Regions from separate parts of the Nitrosospira sp. Nsp13 genome, predicted to be linked through region 2. Evidence: riboswitches for the same ligand, from Rfam matches in the RefSeq annotation. Region 2 holds a riboswitch; the other holds the start of a gene.
The links. Region 2 has a riboswitch for cyclic di-GMP ahead of BLO43_RS12105 (S8 family serine peptidase). Riboswitches for the same ligand answer to the same signal wherever they lie in the genome.
Positions count from the first base shown of each region.

Region 1: another riboswitch for cyclic di-GMP. It lies ahead of BLO43_RS06890 (PEP-CTERM sorting domain-containing protein); the one in region 2 lies ahead of BLO43_RS12105 (S8 family serine peptidase).

Region 1 is NZ_FMVD01000004.1:164,536-175,047, reverse strand. Features, by position in the region: gene BLO43_RS06945 (GspE/PulE family protein) at 1-311, shown strand, start outside; gene BLO43_RS06940 (hypothetical protein) at 292-1,116, shown strand; gene BLO43_RS06935 (fimbrial assembly protein) at 1,116-1,652, shown strand; gene BLO43_RS06930 (hypothetical protein) at 1,634-2,203, shown strand; gene BLO43_RS06925 (secretion system X translation initiation factor) at 2,200-2,715, shown strand; gene BLO43_RS06920 (secretin N-terminal domain-containing protein) at 2,727-4,994, shown strand; gene BLO43_RS06915 (type II secretion system protein) at 4,999-5,499, shown strand; gene BLO43_RS06910 (type II secretion system protein) at 5,503-5,949, shown strand; gene BLO43_RS06905 (type II secretion system protein) at 5,966-6,616, shown strand; gene epsA (XrtB/PEP-CTERM-associated transcriptional regulator EpsA) at 7,014-7,784, shown strand; cyclic di-GMP riboswitch class I at 8,057-8,138, shown strand; gene BLO43_RS06890 (PEP-CTERM sorting domain-containing protein) at 8,234-9,109, shown strand; gene BLO43_RS06885 (hypothetical protein) at 9,211-10,512, shown strand, end outside.
Region 2 is NZ_FMVD01000010.1:68,059-78,570, reverse strand. Features, by position in the region: gene BLO43_RS12110 (Kazal-type serine protease inhibitor family protein) at 1-524, opposite strand, end outside; gene BLO43_RS12105 (S8 family serine peptidase) at 808-2,697, opposite strand; cyclic di-GMP riboswitch class I at 2,844-2,930, opposite strand; gene BLO43_RS12100 (XDD4 family exosortase-dependent surface protein) at 3,237-4,031, opposite strand; partial or broken gene BLO43_RS12095 (IS5/IS1182 family transposase) at 4,274-4,775, shown strand; gene BLO43_RS12090 (PEP-CTERM sorting domain-containing protein) at 5,023-5,733, opposite strand; gene BLO43_RS12085 (S8 family serine peptidase) at 6,356-8,248, opposite strand; gene BLO43_RS12080 (type II secretion system protein M) at 8,985-9,476, opposite strand; gene gspL (type II secretion system protein GspL) at 9,473-10,512, opposite strand, start outside.

The DNA.
Region 1 (10,512 bases), on a different contig from region 2:
AACGGCCGGACGAGCAACTGATCACGGAATCCGGCATTACTTCCGAGCAAGCTAGCGAATTCCGGTTCCGCGTTGGCAAAGGTTGCGGCCAGTGCCGGGGGAGCGGTTACCGTGGGCGAAATGCAATCGCGGAAATGCTGGTATTGAACGATGAAATCCGTGAACTCATCATAGCGCGTGAACCCATACGCCGGATAAAAGAGGCGGCGCGGCGTGGCGGTACCCGTTTCCTGCGTGAAGCGGCGCTGGAGATGGTGAAAACCGGGCAAACAAGTCTGCAGGAGGCCAATCGTGTCACCATTGTGGCGTGATCAGATGCGGGTTTTTTTCGCGCCGGGCCGGGTCGAGCTGGTGCGTTCTTACCGCGGAATAAAGCCGGTGCAGGCTGCCAGGCTGGCGGCGGCTTGCGAGCGCGATCCGGATTCGCCTGCCTGGGAGCAACCACTAAGGCAATTGGATCAGATGATCGTGGATGCCGCCGGCGTGGATATGATAATCACGATTTCTAACGACTTTGTGCGATACGCGGTGGTATCACCACAAGCGCAAATCCTGACCCCCGCCGAGTTGTACGCCTACGCGGCTTTTCACATGCGTGAGGTGTACGGAGAGAGAGCGGGGGCATGGACGCTGAGCATGAGTGCCTGGGACCCATGCAACGGGGGCGTCTGCGCTGCGATAGAAAGTATCCTGCTTCAACGATTGAACGAACTCGCAACGCAACACAAAGTCAGGTTAAAAAGTATAGTGCCTTACCTGTCGGGCGCCTTCGATCAATGGTGCAAACGATTCAAGGGGGAACGGATATGGTTTGCCCTCATGGAAACCGGGCGCCTTTGCCTCGTCTCGTTATCGAACGGCGTCTGGCAGGGGATACGCAACCAGCGTATGTTGCATAACGCGGAAGACGAGCTGCTTGCTGCGCTGGATCAGGAAGCAATATTGTTTTCAGCGCGCAAGGAAGCCGTCGAGCAGGTCTATCTATTTGCGCCGGAGCATCCGGAATTGGCATTACCGGGAGATTGCGGCTGGCGGATTATTCCATTGCAGACCGAGAGTATGCTCGCACCGTCGCATTATCCGCTCGCTGTCGCGGCTCCAGACGGGAAAAACTGATGCGTAGCCTCGATCTGAAATTTCCTGACGGCGGACAGGAAGCACGAAGTGCCGGATACATCATGCTGGCGCTGGGTATGCTTGCTTTAGCCGGTGTGCTCTATCAATATCAAGGGGCAACGGACGAAGTGGCCTACTGGGATTTGCGCATCGCCTCAATGGATTCACGGACGGGAAGGAAGACGAAGCCACTGGTTTCTCCAGCACAGGGAGGACGGGAAATAAAGCAGGAAATTAGAAGAGCCAACGCGGTGCTGAGCGAGATCGACTTGCCGTGGGGTGCGCTCTTTGATTCTGTCGAATATGCAACAAGTCCCGAGGTGGCTCTGCTGGCGTTCCAGCCGGATGCCGCCGGCCGAACGATGCGAATGGGAGGTGAGGCAAAGAGTATGGCGGCATTGCTTGATTTCGTCAGCGCCCTGGAGCGCGAACCGGTCCTCAAGGATGCCTATCTGCTTAAGTATGAAGTCAAGCAGGACGATCCGCAGCGGCCGATTATTTTTTCCGTTATGGCATCATGGATCGAAGCGTCCTGACAAATACATTGCTGCGGGTACGCTGGCAAACGGAGCGGCTTGGCAGTGCTGGAAAAATCGGCTTCGGACTGCTGGTTTTTTCGGTTGTGTTTTTCTTTTCGGCGGTGCTGCCGCGCCAGGCCGAGTCAAGCGCACTCATGGAGAAAGCCGAAACGATGCGATTGCATTTTCGGGCGGAACCGGTGCGTGTATCAGGCAGAAAAATGCAAAGCGATCAAGGGCTGGGGGATTTCTATGCTTTTTTCCCGAATATTGATTCATCACCGTTCTGGATCAAGGAACTGGTGCAGGTTGCGGAAGCAGCCAACGTGGAGATCAGCGGTAGCGAGTATCGTATGGTGCGCGACAAGGGATGGAAGCTTGCGCGCTATGAAATGATGCTGCCGGTTCGGGGCGGTTATCCGCAAATGCGCGCTTTTATCGCCGATGCCTTGCGCGTTGTTCCCGCCATCGCGCTCGTGGATATTGTGATCAAACGTGAAGGTGTGGAATCCGATTTGCTCGAAGCGAGTCTCAAGTTTCATCTTTATTTGAACGAAGGCAAGAGATGAAGACAACAGGACGGGGGCGCGTAGTGTGGCTGGGAGGAGCGTTGTTGGCGACACTTCTCGCTACCCAGTGGGTGAGCGGTGGAGATGGAGGCACAGATCCGGTAGCCGCGGTTCCCGAACAAAAGGCGCAAAGGGAGATAACAGGGGAGAGGAAGGAGTTGCACGCCACCGAAGATGACACCGCGCAACTAGAACTTGAGCGGCTGGAACGCAGAAAATTCAGTGCACAGGCGGGCAACCTTTTTAGCCGTCAATCGTGGATACCGCCCCCCCCCACCGCGAAACCCCAGCCGCCCTCCCCGCCGCCCCTTATGTTCAAATATCTCGGCAAAGTGACCGAAGGGGATCAAACACAGGTCTTTCTCGCTTTGGCTGAACGCAACTATGTCGTCAAGGTGGGAGAAAAAATAGATAACCAATATCGGGTGGATGAGGTGACCGATCACGCCATCACCCTGACTTATATACCGCTCAATGCCAAGCAAGTGCTTTCGATAGGCAGTGGAGTATAAAGAAACCCGCGATGAAAACTGGAAGGTATATCTTGATCGTGATGATCTCGGCCATATTTGCCGGATGCGCGACAAATAAGGCTTTTGACGAGGGCAAGCAGCTTATTGCCGAGGGCAAGATGGATACCGGCCTGGCAAGCCTGGAAAAGGCGGCACGCGAAGAACCGGACAATCTGGAGATTCGCGCGGTGCTCGCGCGTCAGCGCGAGGCGGTAGCGGGACGCGTGCTCGTCGAGGCCCAGAATGCCCGATTCTCGGGCGATCTCGATGCCGCGGAGCGGGGATTTCGCCATGTACTTGAGTTGAATCAGCGCAATGAACGTGCGCAGGTGGGTTTGGCGGTTATCGAGATGGACCGCCGTCATATCGAGGCGTTGAAGCAGGCGGAAGCATTGCTTCAGCGCAATGACTATCCCGCTGCGGAAGCCGGGATCCGGTTGGTTCTGCAGGAAAATCCGATGCAAGAGGATGCCCGCCGGCTGATAAGACAGCTTACCGAACTTCAGTTGCGAGACGGGGCGGCCATGGAGCAGCCACCCTTGTTAAAAACAGGTTTCAAGCAACCGATTACCCTCGAGTTTCGCGATACCGGTTTGAAATCGATATTCGAAATTATGGCGCGTACCGCGGGGATCAATTTTGTATTCGACAAAGACGTCAAGCAGGATACCAAAACCACTGTTTTCCTGCGCAATACCCACATTGAAGATGTGTTCAAGCTGCTGCTCATGACAAATCAGCTGACACACAAAGTGCTGAACGAAAATTCGGTATTGATTTATCCCAATACACCCGCCAAACAGAAGGAATACCAGGACCTGGCGGTACGCAGTTTCTATGTTTCGAACGTGGATGTGAAACAGATGGTCGCCATGGTCAAGGGGCTGGTCAAAACCAAGGATATTCACGTGGACGAGGCGCTAAACCTCTTCGTCATGAAAGACACGCCGGACGCGATTCGACTTGTCGAGCGGCTGGTTACACTGAATGATCTGGCCGATCCCGAAGTCATGCTGGAAGTCGAAGTACTGGAAATCGGACGTACTAAACTGCAAACGCTTGGTTTACAGTATCCTAACCAAATCAATGTGAACATGCTCACCGCGGGCGGTGTGGCCGCCGGCATTCCTGCAACCTGGACCATTAATAGCACCGGGATCAACGACCTCGGCTGGAGCGCCAAGGGGTTAACCGCATTTATTGCCAATCCCGCAGTGATCGTCAACCTCAAGCAGCAGGATGGGATCATCAATGTCCTTGCCAATCCGCGCATTCGTGTCAAGAACCGCGAGAAAGCAAAAGTTCTCATTGGCGACAAGGTTCCCGTTGTCACCACGACCGCCACCGCCAATGTCGGCGTGGCCTCATCGGTGAGTTATCTTGACGTGGGGCTCAAGCTCGATGTCGAATCCACAGTTTCGCTTCAGGATGAGGTATCCATGAAGGTCAGTCTTGAAGTCAGCAATATCGTCAAGGAAGTGCCCGTGACCGGGGGTGGGCTCGCCTATCAGGTGGGTACCCGTACCGCGGCAACCACGCTGATGCTGAGGGATGGTGAAACCCAGGTTCTGGCGGGATTGATCAGCGACGATGAGCGCATCACCATCACCAAGGTCCCCGGGTTGGGAGATTTGCCCTGGATTGGTAAATTATTCTCGAGTCAGAGTCTTACACGCAATAAGACCGAGATCGCGCTGCTGATAACGCCACGTATCCTGCGCAATATTTCACGGCGCACAAAAATAGATAGTGAGTTTCATTTTGGCACAGAGAACACCGCGGGAATGCTGCCGGTAAGGATCAGCAAGGTCGCGGCGCGATCGCTGGCGATATCATCCACACCCGCGGGAGGCGTGGCGGCGACTCAGAGGGACATCCCGCGCCCGCTTCTCGATGAATCCCGGCCGGTCCGTGAGGCCGCCGCGGCCGCCCCTCAAGCCCCGGCGGTGCTATCTTTGAACGTGCCGGAACAGGTTGCGCCTGGCAAGGATTTCACCGTTAGCGTGAATCTTGCCGGTGCGGAAAACCTGCCCGCCGCCGACCTTGAACTGGATTACGACGCAGCCCAGCTTGAAGTACTGGATGAGGGAGAAAAATCCGGGGTACGCCAATTGAAACTGGGCAAAGGCGGGGGGATGGCGAGTCTGACGTTCAAGATCATTGCGCAAAAATCGGGCACGGCTCAGGTCAGCGTCAGGAGCGTTACATTTCAGGGAGACAGCGAGGGTGCGCCACCCGAGGTTAAATTACCCCCTGTGGCGAATATCGAGATCCGTTGAGTGCATGGCGAAAATAATTCCGGCCGCAAGCCCAGCGGGAAATGGTGGTTTTTCCCTGGTCGAGTTGACAGTCGTGATGGCCATTATGGCGGTTCTAGTCTCTTCGGCCATGCCGTTGTATGAACTCACCGCGCAGCGCGAAAAAGAAAAAGAATTGCGGGTGGGGCTAAGGCAGATCCGGGAAGCGCTCGATGCCTATAAGCGGGCGGTGAATGACGGGCGTATCGCTAGAAAAGCGGACGAATCGGACTATCCTCGCAAACTGGAAGACCTGGTTGCCGGGGTACCCGATGCCAGGGATCCGGAAAAGCGCAAGATCTATTTTTTGCGGCGATTGCCCCGCGATCCCATGTCCACCGACCCGGCGCTGCCTGATGCCGAAACCTGGGGCAAGCGTTCTTATGAAAGCCCGCCGGATAATCCGCAAGAGGGTAACGATGTTTTTGATGTGTACTCCCGTTCGCAGCAAATTGGCTTGAATGGCATTGCTTACGACAGGTGGTGAGAGATGCGCAACGCTTATTCCGCCTTCATTTTGAGAACCAGGCAAAGTGCCGGAAAAGTCGGCGGGTTTCCGGTAAAAAACTGGAGATATTCCGGTTTTACCCTGATCGAGCTACTGGTCGTAATGGCGATCATTGCCACTTTACTCAGTATTGTGGTGCCCAGGTATTTTAACTCGCTCGACAGATCCAAAGAAGTGGTGCTGCGACAGGATCTCCACGTCATGCGCGATGCGATTGATAAATTTTATAGTGATACCGGAAAATACCCGAGCGAACTGAACGAATTGGTGGAGAAGCGATATTTGCGCGCTATTCCGGTCGACCCGCTGACGGAAAGCGCGGCAACATGGGTTGCCGTGCCTCCCCCCCGTGATGGCGGAGGGGTTTATGACGTGCGTAGCGGTTCACCTGAGCAGGCAAAAGATGGCACACTTTACGAGGCGTGGTAAAAAAGGGATCTGAGGCATGGGTGCGGAAAGAGGATTCACCTATATCTGGATACTCTTCACAGTCGCGCTGGCAGGTATTGTTCTGGCTGCCGCGGGACAACTATGGCAAACCGAAGCGCGACGGGAAAAAGAAGTGGAACTCATGTTCGTGGGAGAACAGTTCAGACAGGCGATCGGATCATACTACGAGAGCTCTCCGGGAATGCCCAAGCGTTTTCCGGATTCGGAGCAGAAATTGCTTTTCGATGATCGTTTCCCGATACCCAAACGGCATTTGCGCAAAATCTATTTCGATCCCATGACGGGCAGAGCAGAGTGGGGATTGATCAGAAAGCCCGGCATCGGAATTGTCGGAGTCCATAGTTTTTCGACCCGTAAACCATTTAAGCGGGCAAATTTTCACGAGCGCTATGCGAAGTTTGCCGACGCAGCGAGTTATCAGGACTGGGCGTTCGTCTACACGCCGGGAGAGGCTGGCAGCACCCCGCAGCAACCGGGATCACAACCCCAATCTCAGTCTCAGTCCAAGTCTCAGCCCGCACCTCAATCGCAACCCAAACCCCCATCCCAGCCGCAATCCCCGGCGCAGCCGGAAGCATCGCCCCCTCCACTCTCACCTGATCCATCGGCCGCGTCAGGTTCAGTCTCCCCGCCGCCAGCCTACTGAACGCATGCCTTAGCTCGTCGCGAAACCACTCCCCCGCGACGGCAACCAGATATCAAGCCGCCGGGAATCGGGCGGTGCGAGGGTCGCAGTGACCGCGTTGCATCCCTATGCGCTGCCCGCATCCCAAAAACCGCACACTCTGCTCATGTCAAACTACCGATTCAGGTTGAACGATCTTTTGACTCCGGATCTGCGCCGCGGCGCCATGAATGCCCGTATGCCGTCTGACATGATCCTTTCTACCTGCATCATATTCACGAATTTGACACACGACCTTAATGATTCTGTCATCCAGAGCGCTGAAAATAGCCGGGCTCCGAAGTTGAGTAAGAATACAACTTTACCGATGTTGTGGCCGGGTATGCGACACAAATAAAATCAAGGCATAAGAGGCATCATGGGGGGAACCATTACTCTCACGGAACGAGAAATGGAATATCTGTTCCGGATCATCGACTCATCAACCTGCATTTTCCGGCGCCATCAATTCTTCCTCTGGTCACAAGGCGAGCTACAAAGCCTTTTGCCGCACGGCATGCTCATATGCGTGTTCGATGAGGGGTCCGGCCAATCGATCAGCATCGAAAAATTCAGCCGTACTGAAATAAGCGAGATTCTGTTTTCCGAGCTTTGCCGGCCGGATGGGGGCATTGTATTCCGTGTCATGTCGGCATGGAGCGCGGGCAAGAACCAGCCATTTCTACTTTGCCCTAATAATCCCAATGGCATTGCCTACAAGCATTTTGTGAATGATCTCAAGCGCGGTAATCTGGAGCGCGTCGCGGCGCACGGAATGTTCGATGCCAATGGCCGGACGAGCAGTCTGTTTGCCTTTACGCAAATTTCCGGTGTGTTAACCGAGCGCCACGCATACTTTCTCGAACTGCTGGCGCCTCATATGCATATGGCACTGGTACGAATGCTATTCCATGAACGGCATCACCAGCCCGGTGCCATAGTGGAAAAAAACAGAAAACTCATCACGGACCGGGAGACGGAAGTTCTGCGCTATGTGCAGATGGGGAAGAGCAATCTTGAAATCGGGAGCTTGCTCAAAATCAGCCCCCTTACCGTTAAAAATCATATTCAAAAAATCCTGCGCAAGTTGAACGTCAACAACCGGGCGCATGCGGTAGCCAAGGCGATGGCGTTGAAGATCACGCTCTAGCCGCTAGCGAGTCGTTGAGACATCCGGACACGAGCGGCTGCGTAGTCCGAACGCCTTATGAAAAATTCATCGACCTATCTATTTAACGTCACATCGGGTCTTTAACCTAAGAGGGCGGCATGAAAAAGGATTGATATGGATCAGGTGTCGTTCCGGTACGGAAAAATGAACAGGAAGGACTACAGAAACTATGGTCGAGCTTCATAAGCGCTTAACCATCACTGCATATAGTGGCAAGGGTCCGGCAGAAAGTGCAAGCACTTCACGCCAGACGGGAACAAAGCCAAACCCGTTGCGAGGCGGGGACGGAAAGCCGCGGGCCTAAGCGTTAGCGGAGGTAGCCGGGTTGCTCCAGGATGGCTGATCAGATGGGCCACGAGCCGCATGGGTCAGCCGGTTGAAATCGGATATCAGGCGCAACTCATTTAACTTTTTAGGGAGCATCAGTAATGAAAATGAACTTCAAGCTTAAGGCACTCGCGGTCGCCGCCATCATGGCAGCCTCGGCGCCGGCTTTTGCCGCTATCGACGGTGGCGTGACCGGCAACGGTGAACTCCTGCTCAACGTACGCTATTACGGTGGCGATTCCGCTACCACCGGTGGGGATGATATCTCGGCCTTGTTCGATCTGGGCTTAAAAATGAACGATGTGCTCGCCGCGAACAGCAGCCTGACCGGCCTTGCCGGAACGTGGAACCTTAATTCTGGTGCCTACGGCGCCTCCTGGAATCAATTGGTGAATTTTGTCGGTGCAGCCAACATAGGTAAAATCGAATTCAATGTGATCGCTCTGGATGACACCGACCGGAATCTCGCCGGCGGTTCGCGTTATCTGATGACGGGAAATGTGAATTCCTGGCCAAGCCAGGGGAATACAAACGTGAAAACGATGAACATCATGGAAGCGTATATCGATGCCAATAATAGTCGCGGCACCCATGCCACCGATGCCAATGGCGCCAGTGTTGCCATGCCGACGGATGCTCCCAATACCTTCTTCGGCGCAATTGGTGGTTCGACCCAAGGTGATAACTGGATGGCGAAGACTACGGTTGACACCACCCAGGTACTGGGTACGGAGCAGAACTTCTGGTTTTTGACGACTTCCTCCACTTCCAATCTTGCCCAGGCTACCAAGACTCCTTTCGGTGTTGACCTGAATCACGACGGCGTTATCGGTGCGGGCGAGTTCACCAAGATTGCATTGAACGAAGCCGGTATCCTCAGCATCACCAGCCCGGTACCGGAAGCCGATACCTGGGCCATGCTGCTGGCCGGGCTCGGCATGCTCGGCGCGATGGTCCGTCGCCGCACAGGGGTCTGAAACACCACTGCCACTCGCTTCTTCGATCCGCTTCCGCCTCCCGTTTGGGGAGGCGGAGAAGGGATGAATACGCATATACAACCCGTTAAAAGGATATCAAAATGAAACTGAAATTGAGTAAAATCGCGCTCGCAGTCGCGACGCTAGGCGCAACCCCGGTTGCTTTCGCCCTCACTCCTGCACAGATTGCCGCCGGCCCCACCACCTACGTGTGGCTGTCCGGCGCGTCCGCCCCCAGCAATGCCGTATTTCGCAGTGTGATGTCGCTCTGCAATGGCCTGGCCGGCAACGGCGGCGCCAATGACGCCCACATGTACCTGGAAAGCACCGGCACCGAGCCCGGCAAGAGCAGCGGCGACCGGGTCGCCTATGCCTGCACCATGAGTGCCGCCGCCGGTTCGCTGGCGGGCAAGAAAGTGGTGGTGTACCACACAGTTGAAGCAGGTTCCTTCAACGCTTACGCCCCGCATCTGAGCATGGCGGGCGAGCCCAATCCCAATGGTTACCTGCCGGGCAATATCAAACGCGTCAATAACCTGGCATTGCTGGGCGCTGCCGGTAAATGCGCCGCAGGCGCTGCCGGCAGCACCAACGTCGTCCTGAACGGTGTGTCCTATGCCATCGGCCGTTACAACAACTGTAGCGACACGGTTACCAAGACCTTCACCACCACGCTCAAAGGCGATGCCTCGGCCCTTCCTGGCCAGAGCTATCCCGATGGCGGTTTTTCCGACACCGAGTACACGATCAACAAGCAGAACCTGGAAATCGGACGGGATCTGGGCGCCATCGGCAGCGAAGTGGCAACCAACATCGGCCAAGCCTTCGGCGTGGCGGTAAGCTACCCGTTGTACCTCCAGTTGCAGAAGAATGACGTGGCCGATGGTTTGCTGGCCGCGACGTGCGACGATGGCACACCCACCGCTCCCAATCTAACGCCTGCCTGCCAGCCTAGTCTGCCGTCACAGCGTTATACCGCTGTTGCCGGTCAAGGTACGATTGGCAGCGTGGATGGCAGCATCTTCGGCGGACCTGCGGGTTCCGTGGTTAATCTAGCGCGCCGCGTGCCTACCTCCGGCACCCAGTCCGCTTCCAACATGCGCTTCCTGGCCAAGCCGTGTGCTACCGGATTGTCTGGAGGTTCGCTGGAGCCGGCACGTGCCACCGACAGCACGGCTACCGCTATCGTGACCGAGCAGTCCAGCACTGGCGGCGTGAAAACCGCGCTGAACACGGCCACCGGCGCGAGCCAATTTGCCCTGGGCGTGGTATCCATGGAAAACACACCAGCACCTACCGCCACAGCGGATCGCTGGGCTTTCGTCAAACTGAATCGTGTATCCCCCAACTCCGATGCCCAGCAGCGCGAGGAAGCGATGGATGGGTCTTACGACTTCTGGTAT
Region 2 (10,512 bases):
GGTCTGGTCTTGCATGTGCCTTGCGCATCCGGCATCTTGCATCGGCCGGTACCAAAATCGCAGTACTGTTGCGCGTCAGGACAGGTTTCTCCGGCGATTCCGCCACAAGTCAGGGCCTGCCCACCGGGGCTCGAATCAATCGGTTTGCATTGCGAAGTTAACTCCACATTAAGAAATGTGCCTGCTTTGGGATGAATGGAACGCAACTGTCTGACAAAAGCGTTAAACTTTTTTGACGTTGTGTTGAAGCCCGCCTCCGCGCATGCGAGTAAACCTCCTTCGATCGGAATGGGTCCACCCGCTCTGGGGCTATAAACAGCGAATGTATCGACGGTATTAGCGGTAATTGCCTGCCCTACAAACTTACGCACTGATCGCAAGGCGGCGTTATCGAGACCGCGCCCATCATTGGTTAAAGTAATATTAACGGCACGTTCCGCGGGATCCACAGGGGGCTGAGCAATGACCGGTGTGATGCTGAAAAGCGCTGCACCCACCAGGCAAATGTAAATTAACCTTTTCATTTTCTCTTCTCCTATCTGTAAATCGTTGGCAAATCTGCGAAGGCTAACGGCATACCTATGAAATGCCCCCTGATACCCAGGTAATATCCACTCACAACGAAAGCATCACATTCTTTTTGTAGTAAAGAAAATTCAAAAGTAAAGACGGATTTGTGGTTGGTGAAACGAGTCCAGCGACTGGCTGCATCATCCCGGCGGAAAAAACACATTGAAATAGGCGGCCAGAAACCGGTCCATGCATGATGCCTGGCCCGGTTTTATGGCGCGAATCTGCTCGTGGTTGCTACTGGATCACCATTACATTCACGGAAGTGGGCGTAGCATTGCCTGCTGCATCCTTCGTTACGACCTCGATTGTATGCGCCCCGGCCGCGACTTTACGGATATTCCAGTTGTAACCCAGCGTGCTCCCGCTTCCGGTTGCCTTCAGCACCCCATCGATATAGACGGTTTGCGTAATGCCCGCGGCGCCGCTATCGTCGGTGGCATTTATACTGATCGGCACATTGGTACCCGAAACGTTACCTGCTACCGGATTGATGATTTTTACCACCGGCGGCGTGGTATCTTTGGGAACCGTCACGGTTCCGTTGGCCACATTCACCGCTACGGCGGCTGAAGCCTTGGAGTTGCCGGCCGCGTCGAAGGCATAGGCAACCAGATTGGACATGCCGTTGGGGGTGCCGGCCGAATCCCAGGTGAAGCCAAACGGCGCCGAGGTATCAATGGCGACCGTGGTGCTGTTGACCCGCAGTTCGACACGGGTCACGCCCACGTTGTCGGTCGCGATCACATTCACGCCGACCAGCCCCGTCACCGTGGCGCCGCCCAGGGGGGCGGAGATGGAAACCACCGGGGCCTGGGTATCCGGAGCCTCGGCGGTGGCCGCGGCAGCCTGCACAGCCCGTGCGGCATTCACTCGTCCATAGCCATAATAGGCATCGCGGCCGGCAGCACCCAGGTCAACCGCCGTGGAGTAGAGCAGACTTTCGACTTGGGTATTGGGCAGCGTTGACTTGACCGCCATCATGAGCGCGACCACGCCGGCAGTAACCGGACTCGATACTGAAGTGCCGGAAACCGCCCCGTAACCCCCCCCCTTGCTCGTCGTCCAGATCCCCGTGCCAGGTGCAGCCAAGGCCACATACGTACCATAGCTCGACCAGCTGGCTTTCACGTCATTGCCATCGGTGGCCGATACCGGAATCATCGCCGTGGTGGGAGTGAAATTCTCATTGATGCCGTTGTTGCCGGCGGCCACTATCACCAGCCCTCCCTTGTCCTTCATGTATTGCGCAGCACTGACTACGGCCGGCCGGCTGGGCTGATTTGCAAAGCTGATGCTGGCAACGCGGATGCCGCGGTCGGCTGCATAGATCAAGCCATTGGCGATCATGCTGCTATAACCGCCGCCGCTGACGTCGGTAACGCGAATCGGCATGATCTTCGATTGACCCGCCACCGAGGTCACTCCTATGCCATTGTTGCCGGCCGCGGCGGCCGCGCCTGCGACTTTGGTGCCGTGGCCATAAACGTCCGAGGTATTGGAATTATTGTCGTAGAAATTCCAGCCCGGCACCAGCCGGTTGGCAAGATCGGGATGGGCGCTATCGACACCTGAATCCAGGATGGCAATCGTCACACCCGCGCCCTGAGAACTATCCCAGGCCGCGGGCGCACCGATTTTTGGCAGATGCCACGCGCTGCCATAGTAAGGATCATTCGGCACCAGTTCGGGCGAATCACGATAATCGGGTTCCGCCAACTTGAGATGCGGGTGGCGAGCCAGCCTTGCGGCGATCGCCTTTTCCGAGGCATTGCCCGGCAAGTCCACGATGTACAAGTCGCTCTGTCCGATCTTCCTGCCCTTGCCGCCATGGGCGTCGAGTATCTTTGCCAGCTCCTTTTCCGGCAGCCCGGCGCGCGGCATCACCAGAATCCGTCCTTTTGCCCATGTTTCGGAACCAGCCGATCGCGACCCCTTGTCTTCCGGAGGTGCGGCGTTGGAAACTACTGAGGCTGTCATGCAACTGCTCAATACGAACGCCGCGACACCATGCCGCGCAAGGATGCAACGCCGTGAGCCAAAAAAGCCAGAAAGAGTTAGTGTTGCGGCCCCCGCAGCCGGACCCTCTACCCCGGCAGCAGGTAATGCATGTTTGTTAATATTCACCCGTAGTTCCTCCTCGTGATAGGGAGGCGGAACCGCCTGGATAGGCCTGGAGAGAAAAACGCTCAGTAACCGGTTATGAAAATCCGAATCCGAACGTATTACTTGATTCCCGTCAATTCACAACATTGACAAAGGAAATGGCGTTATCTGGCAGTCCTGCCGTCCTGGGGCGTATGCCCGGTAGACCGTCGACTTTGCGCCCCCCGCTTTCGCGAGGTTTGCCCTTTACAGATCAAGAATTCTGGCGTTATCTTACATGAACCACGCACGTTGCCTATTAGACTGAAGTACAACTTGGGTGCAAACGAATGGGTAACAAAAAAATGGAAAGAAAATTATCAGCGAGTAAGGTGTCTCACATTGCTGCTAATTGAATTACTGAGGATTATCAAATGCGCAAGCACAAGAAACGATATTGCCTGAGGGGCAATACATAATTGCCGTTGAAGCCAACGTACGCTGCAGGAGGATCGCTCTTGATAGCCAGCAAACAACAAACCCGCCGAAGCGGGTCTGTATGTTGAAACTGGGAAAGTTAACTATTTTTTCTGTCTACGGGCTGCACCGAGTCCCAATAGACCCAAGCCAAGAAGCGTGAGTGTCGCTGGCTCAGGAATAAGGACGGGGGGGTCGCGAGGATCGCCGGGAACATTGAGTTCCGTCAGACTTGTTCCATACTGAAAGCTGACGTTCGAAATGTCAGCTATTGACAAGCCATTTACGCCAGTCAGGACAAAAACAACCGTATCTTGGATGAGAGGGTCCTTGGACAACCCACCGTTTGGATTAAAACCCGATGCGGCCGAAATAATCCCGAAATTTATGCCATCGAGTGATGCAGGCTTATCCAGATCAGTGCCGGCAAGGCCATTATTGAAATTGCCGATGTTGCCCGATAAGCCGCTGGTCAGATAGCCCGAGCTTGAGATTCCCCTGTCAGCACCACCGATAAGCGAGGCCGCCTGGTATCCAAATTCGCCGCCAACGTTCGTGAGACCAGTGCAATTGACTAAATCACAGGCACCCAGAATAGATGACCCAGCGCCCACCGTCGCAGAAACCGGCGTCAGAAGAGGATTTCCCGTGAAATTCCAAAATAGACCGGTAAGAGTACTGCCCGGCGCATCTTGCCCGCTGTTCGAGGGTGAAGTATTTTGTAAAGTGACCGTTAAATTATTGCCGACAATATCGAAAATAGCTGATGCGGTGACAGGAACACCGCCTGGACCTGTCCCCGCCCCCGTAAAGGTAATAGGGACCGCCATAGCGTCCAACGACGCAGCCGATGCTACAAGCATCCCCGCAAAGGCTACGGATAATTTTGAGTATTTCATTTTTTTTTATGACTCCTGGTAGTAAGTTACAAATAGGTTTGACCCTAATCGCATAGTAAGCAATTTACGTGCCAGATCTTTTAATTACCACAACTCATTCATTTTAATTAAATTTAATCTCTTCCTATATTGATAATTCACACTTCGGTAAAAATACTCGACAAAAAAGATCCTCAAAAAGCCTGCGTCGCTTCTTTACGCCTAAAATTGAACTACTTTGTAAACTGTTAAAAAACCGCTTTGATATTAAGGTGGGGCGCCTGCTCAAGCAGCAGCCCAAAGACAGTCACAAGCTCTACAGCCTGCATGCACCGGAAGCGGAGTGCATCGCCAAAGGCAAACACACCAGGAAGGGCTAGTGGTTGGCATGTGCAGCCTGCCGGGCAATCCCTACGATTGGCATACCTTGCACGCTGCGCTGCAGCAGATGGAAATCCTGACACAGCGCCAGCCGAAGGAAGTGTTCGTGGACCTGGGCTACCGAGGAGCCACCCCCAGCTGGTGTCAAGATCTACCACCGCAAACTCAAACGCCGCATCAGTACGCAGCTTAAGCGGGACATTCGGCGACACAGCGCCATTGAACCAGCAATCGGGCACATGAAAAATGATGGCCGGCTGCGCAGGAACTGATTGAAAGGCACAGAAGGCGACACCTTCCATGCCTTGCTCTGTGGCTGCTGCACAACCTGCGCATGATCTTGAGGAAGCTGCGGCTTCTTCTCGTCTGATTCTCGTTCGACTGCAGTGGCAAGCAGCGACTGATAACGCAGCACCCGCCGTCCTACAGTCGCCTACTCTTGAAAATCGAATTGTTCAGAGGCGACTAACCAAGGGTTATCAACGTGCAAGCACAAGAAGCGATATTGCCTGAGGGCCAATACATAATTGCCATTGCAAGCCAACGTACGCTGCAGGAGGATCGCTCCTTGATAGTCAGCAAACAACAAACCCGCCGAAGCGGGTCTGTATGGTGAAACTGGGAAATTTAATTATTTCTTCTGCCTGCGGGCTACACCGAGTCCCAATAAACCCAGGCCAAGAAGCGCGAGTGTCGCTGGTTCGGGAATAGTGACTGGGCGATCGCTGTATTCGCCAAAGGCGAAACCACTATCGGAACAGTTGGTTGAGCTTCCACAGTTCCCCGCCGTGGTGAGACTTTGCAGGTGGGCGCCCAATTGGCCGGACCCCGCATCGTTGGACTGGGCTACCGGGGCATTGGTAAACAATGCCGTGGTGAAATTACCCACATTGTTGGTCATGGTGAAGGTCAGGTTCTGACTGTTGGTGACGTCAGCTGCGTTGGGCGGACCCGCTGGATCCAGCGTTTCAAACATAAAGGTGGTCCCCCCCGCCCCCTGTACAGTTGCCGGCGAATTTACAGTCCAGCCTGTAGGATCAAAACCACTGAAGCTGTAGTCGCTTGCAAGCCCACTCATATTAAAATAGAACTCATCCAGCTTGACATCCGGGTGAGCGGGCGAATTGATGTCAATCGTCCAGAAGGCCTGGTTGGAAGTGGTATCCCCCGTAATGGTGACGTTCATAAACAGATTATCTGGGCTATCCGGCCGGATATCCCCTGTAAGCACGCCATCAATGGTGAACGGAATGGAGTGAGCCAAGGGTGCAGACAGTCCCAGGGCTAAAGCGAGTACAGAGGCGGATATATATGAAGATTTAGAAAAATGAGACTTTTTCATCGCAGACCCCCAAGTAAAAGGCTATATTAGGTATTGGTTTTCCCAACTAAATATAAGCAATTCACGTGCCAGATACGTAATCAGTTTCAAGTAATTAATTTTAATAGATTTTTTAATTTCACCTCAATTGATATTTGCATTACTGTAAAGATATCCGACAAGAAACGCAGGAAGCCTCCTTGCAGCCTAATTTGAACTACTAAGTTTTTTATTAGCGGTATTGTCTGCGTCACTAACTATCGCCAAAAATAGTTGGATTGCATTTTACTGACTTCCGAGGTCTTGGCTATCGGACTGAAGTACATCTTGTCGATTCAAGGAACGTTAATGCGAGGGCTGCTCGTGAGCTGGCAACCAGTCATTCGCGACACTCTGTAACGCTTTGTATGCCCGGGTGCCTGAACTCGCAATAATTGTACGTCAGGTATTGATTTTCCGGTTGAACAGGCTTGTCATATAGGATGGATTCGGTATCGGAATGTAAACAATTCCGACAAAAGCAGGATCGCAAATATGGGACCCTTATCCATTTTCAAGCGCCAGGGCAGCTCGGGCAGACCCAACAAAAACCGGCCCATGTGATGCCTGGGCCGGTTTTATAGCGCGAATCCGCTCGCGGTTGCTACTTGATTACCATTACATTTACGGAAGCAGACGAGGCATTGCCCGCTTTATCCTTCGCCACTGCCCGGATGGTATGCGTTCCAGCTGTGACACTATTCGTGCGGATATTCCAGTTGTAACCCAGCGTGCTCCCGCTTCCGGTTGCTTTCAGCACCCCATCGATATAGACGGTTTGCGTAATGCCCGCGGCGCCGCTATTGTCGGTGGCGTTTAAGCTGATAGCGACGTTACTGGAGATATTACCCGCCACCGGATTGATGATTTTTACCACTGGTGCTGTGGTATCTTTGGGAACCGTCACGGTTCCATTGGCCACATTCACCGCGACGGCGGCCGAAGCCTTGGAGTTGCCGGCCGCGTCGAAGGCATAGGCAACCAGATTGGACATGCCGTTGGGGGTGCCGGCCGAATTCCAGGTGAAGCCAAACGGCGCCGAGGTATCAATCGCAACCGTGGTGCTGTTGACCCGCAGTTCGACGCGGGTCACGCCCACGTTGTCGGTCGCGATCACATTCACGCCGACCAGCCCCGTCACCGTGGCGCCGCCCAGGGGGGCGGAAATGGAAACCGCCGGAACCTGGGTGTCTGCCGTTTGGGTAGCACCCACGGCGGCCTTTATCGCCCGTGCGGCATCCACTCGTCCATAGCCATAATAGGCATCGCGGCCGGCAGCACCCAGGTCAATCGCCGTGGAGTACAGCAGACTCTCGACCTGGGTATTGGGCAGCGTTGGCTTGGCCGCCATCATGAGCGCAACCACGCCGGCAGTAACCGGACTCGATACTGAAGTGCCGGAGACCGCCCCGTAACCCCCCCCCTTGCTCGTCGTCCAGATCCCCGTGCCAGGTGCAGCCAAGGCCACAAAAGTACCATAGCTCGACCAGCTGGCTCTCACGTCATTACCATCGGTGGCCGATACCGGAATCATCGCCGTGGTGGGAGTGAAATTCTCATTGATGCCGTTGTTGCCGGCGGCCACTATCACCAGTCCCCCCTTGCTCTTCATGTATTGCGCAGCACTGACTACGGTCGCCCGGCTGGGCTGATTTGCAAAGCTGATGCTGGCAACGCGGATGCCGCGGTCGGCTGCATAGATCAAGCCATTGGCGATCATGCTGGTATAACCGCTGCCGCTAACGTCGGTAACGCGAATCGGCATGATCTTCGATTGACCCGCCACCGAGGTCACTCCTATACCATTGTTGCCGGCCGCGGCGGCCGCGCCTGCGACTTTGGTGCCGTGGCCATAAACGTCCGAGGTATTGGAATTATTGTCGTAGAAATTCCAGCCCGGCACCAGCCGGTTGGCAAGATCGGGATGGGCGCTATCGACACCTGAATCCAGGATGGCAATCGTCACACCCGTGCCCTGAGAACTATCCCAGGCTGCGGGCGCACCGATTTTTGGCAGATGCCACGCGCTGCCATAGTAAGGATCATTCGGCACCAGTTCGGGCGAATCACGATAATCGGGTTCCGCCAACTTGAGATGCGGGTGGCGAGCCAGCCTTGCAGCGATCGCCTTTTCCGAGGCATTGCCCGGCAAGTCCACGATGTACAAGTCGCTCTGCCCGATCTTCCTGCCCTTGCCGCCATGGGCGTCGAGTATCTTTGCCAGCTCCTTTTCCGGCAGCCCGGCGCGCGGCATCACCAGAATCCGTCCTTTTGCCCATGTTTCGGAACCAGCCGATCGCGACCCCTTGTCTTCCGGGGGTGCGGCGTTGGAAACCATCGAGGCTGTCATGCAACTGCTCAACACGAATGCCGCGACACCGTTCCGCCCAAGGATGCAACGCCGTGAGCCAAAAAAGCCAGAAAGAGTTAGTGTTGCGGCCCCCGCAGCCGGGCCCTCTATCCCGGCAGCAGGTAATGCACGTTTGTTAATATTCATCTCTGATTCCCTCTTCTCATTATTTCTGATTTTGAAAAATTCCACATGGGAATACCCTATGGAAGCACAACCGGCATAAAGCCCATTTCTTCTCGCCGCTTTTTTTGCCGTCTGTAATGACGATGTGAAAGCCGGTTGAATCCACTCGCCCCCTGATCCATTAGTCGATGGATGCAATGGAGCCCTGCTCGAAGACGGATAAACAGGCGGCTGACCCAGGGGATCGCTTCCTTGGTCAGCCGAGGCCCTACGCGCAACCTTTAACTATGACTGGACAGAATGGCCCTGAATGGACTTTTATGATGTCTTGATACTGATCCGGATCAAAAAATTCGGATCAGTCAAAGAACAGCTTGAATGTCGTGCACTCCCAGGAAACTATCTTGTATCGTCATCTTTTGAATCCTTCTTTTTTACTTTTGTTTTGTTACGGTTTCTGTATTTCTTATCTGTGATCGCTCCTTTGCACTTTAGCAAATGATCGGGCAATGCGATTGAAGCATTTATCATGCCAGAATTTATAATTCATATGGAACAATAAGTTAACACAAATCCTGGGGGAGAATAGAAAAAATTATGTAGCCTTCCAGCAACACAATATTGATGAGTTAATATAACCGATTGAAAAAATTGAATATGGCATGTCGTCAAATTGCGACAAACAGATATGCCATGACAGGTCCGTGAATACCGCCTTCCGCCGGAGTGATGCTATTAATATTTGTTCCGGGGTGGCTTACTGCGGAGTGATGCGAATGAATGTCCCTGTCACACTCGCCATGCCCGGTTCGGGCAGGGCTTCGATCCGTCCGCCATCGAAACGGACTTGCTGCGATTGCATTGCCGCCACCCAGTTAAGCCAGTCGGCGAACGGCACGGCGCTGAACCCTACCTGAACCTGATTCGCGTCCGTCGCGTCGAGGCTGACCAGTGCATGGGATAACCCCGCGGCATTAATCCGGGTTTGCATCAGCGTGCGCAAATCATCGGGTGATGCTGCCAGGGGTGGGGCTGCGCGCAGGCTTTCATGCTCGGACGCCTGTTGTTCGAGGCGGACTGACTGTGCCCGAAGCACCGGAACACTCGCACGCAGTTGGGTACGCGCCCGGTCCGCCTCCACTACCAGCCATAGATACAGGGTTATACTCAGAAAAATGGCCAGCAAAGCAATGGACATACGCTCACGCGGCGCACGCGATTCCCAGAGTTTAAGAATCCTTGCTCTCATGATGCCCTTAGATTGATGACAACGACTCCGGTCCCCGCTTCAGCGGGAACCGGGGGAACATCCACGCTCAGGCCATTTTCCCGCAAGCGTGCAACAATATGGCGCATTGCCGCTTCGTCGATGGCAGCGAGTTCCAGCGTCATCCGCGCATCCTCATAGGTAATGGCGCGCAAGCTGCCCGGAGCCGATTCCTTCAAACTCACCGCGGCCATTTCGATCATCGGCAGAAAATCGCCACTATCGGGTACGCCGGAAGCATGACGGGCCTCAGCGAGTTTACGGCGCATTTGCAGGACCGGGTCCACTACCGCGACCGCGTCGGGAAAGGTAGCACGAAACCGCGACTCCATTTGCTGACGCAATGCCCGCTGCTCACTGGCAAGCAATGTCCAGTCGGCGGCAAGCGCAATGGCATGGAGTGCCAGCGCACTCCCCACGATCCAGGCCGCCGGCCGCAGGCGCGCCGTCAATCCCGAAAAAATGCGCCCACGCTTGCGCTCCTGCAACAGGTTGACGCTGGCATCCGTGAGCCCCTTCCGCCAGTCCCAGTCTCCCCCGAGGCGGATGGTAACGCCGAGTTCACGCTGCCAGGCATCGATATCCGGCGCTAACATGCGTTCTCCAGCCGATTCGTCCGCTGGTGCCATTGTGTAAAGTACGATGGATACCGGTCTGGCCCTACGCTTCTCCGCGTCTTCCAGCATAAGCCGTAAAAATAGCGGAGGCAACGCCTGGCTACCGCAATCGGTCGCCGCACCTTCGAACTCGCCGGTGCGCACAAATCCTTCGCGGCCATCCCAGGCAAGACTCCATTCACCGGCTATCCACGGCAACAACAGTGTTTCACAGTACATCCCATCAACCCGCACACCCGCCGCGTCAAGCGCATCGAGCCAGTATTGCAGCTGTTTCCGGTCGACAACCGCAAGTACGTCGTCATCTCCCGTGAAACCGATCCAGCTTACCTGGTTGGCATCCGGCTCGCGCAGGGTTTCCTCTTCAACTGCAAAAGCCAGTATGGCGCTTGCGCGGCGCT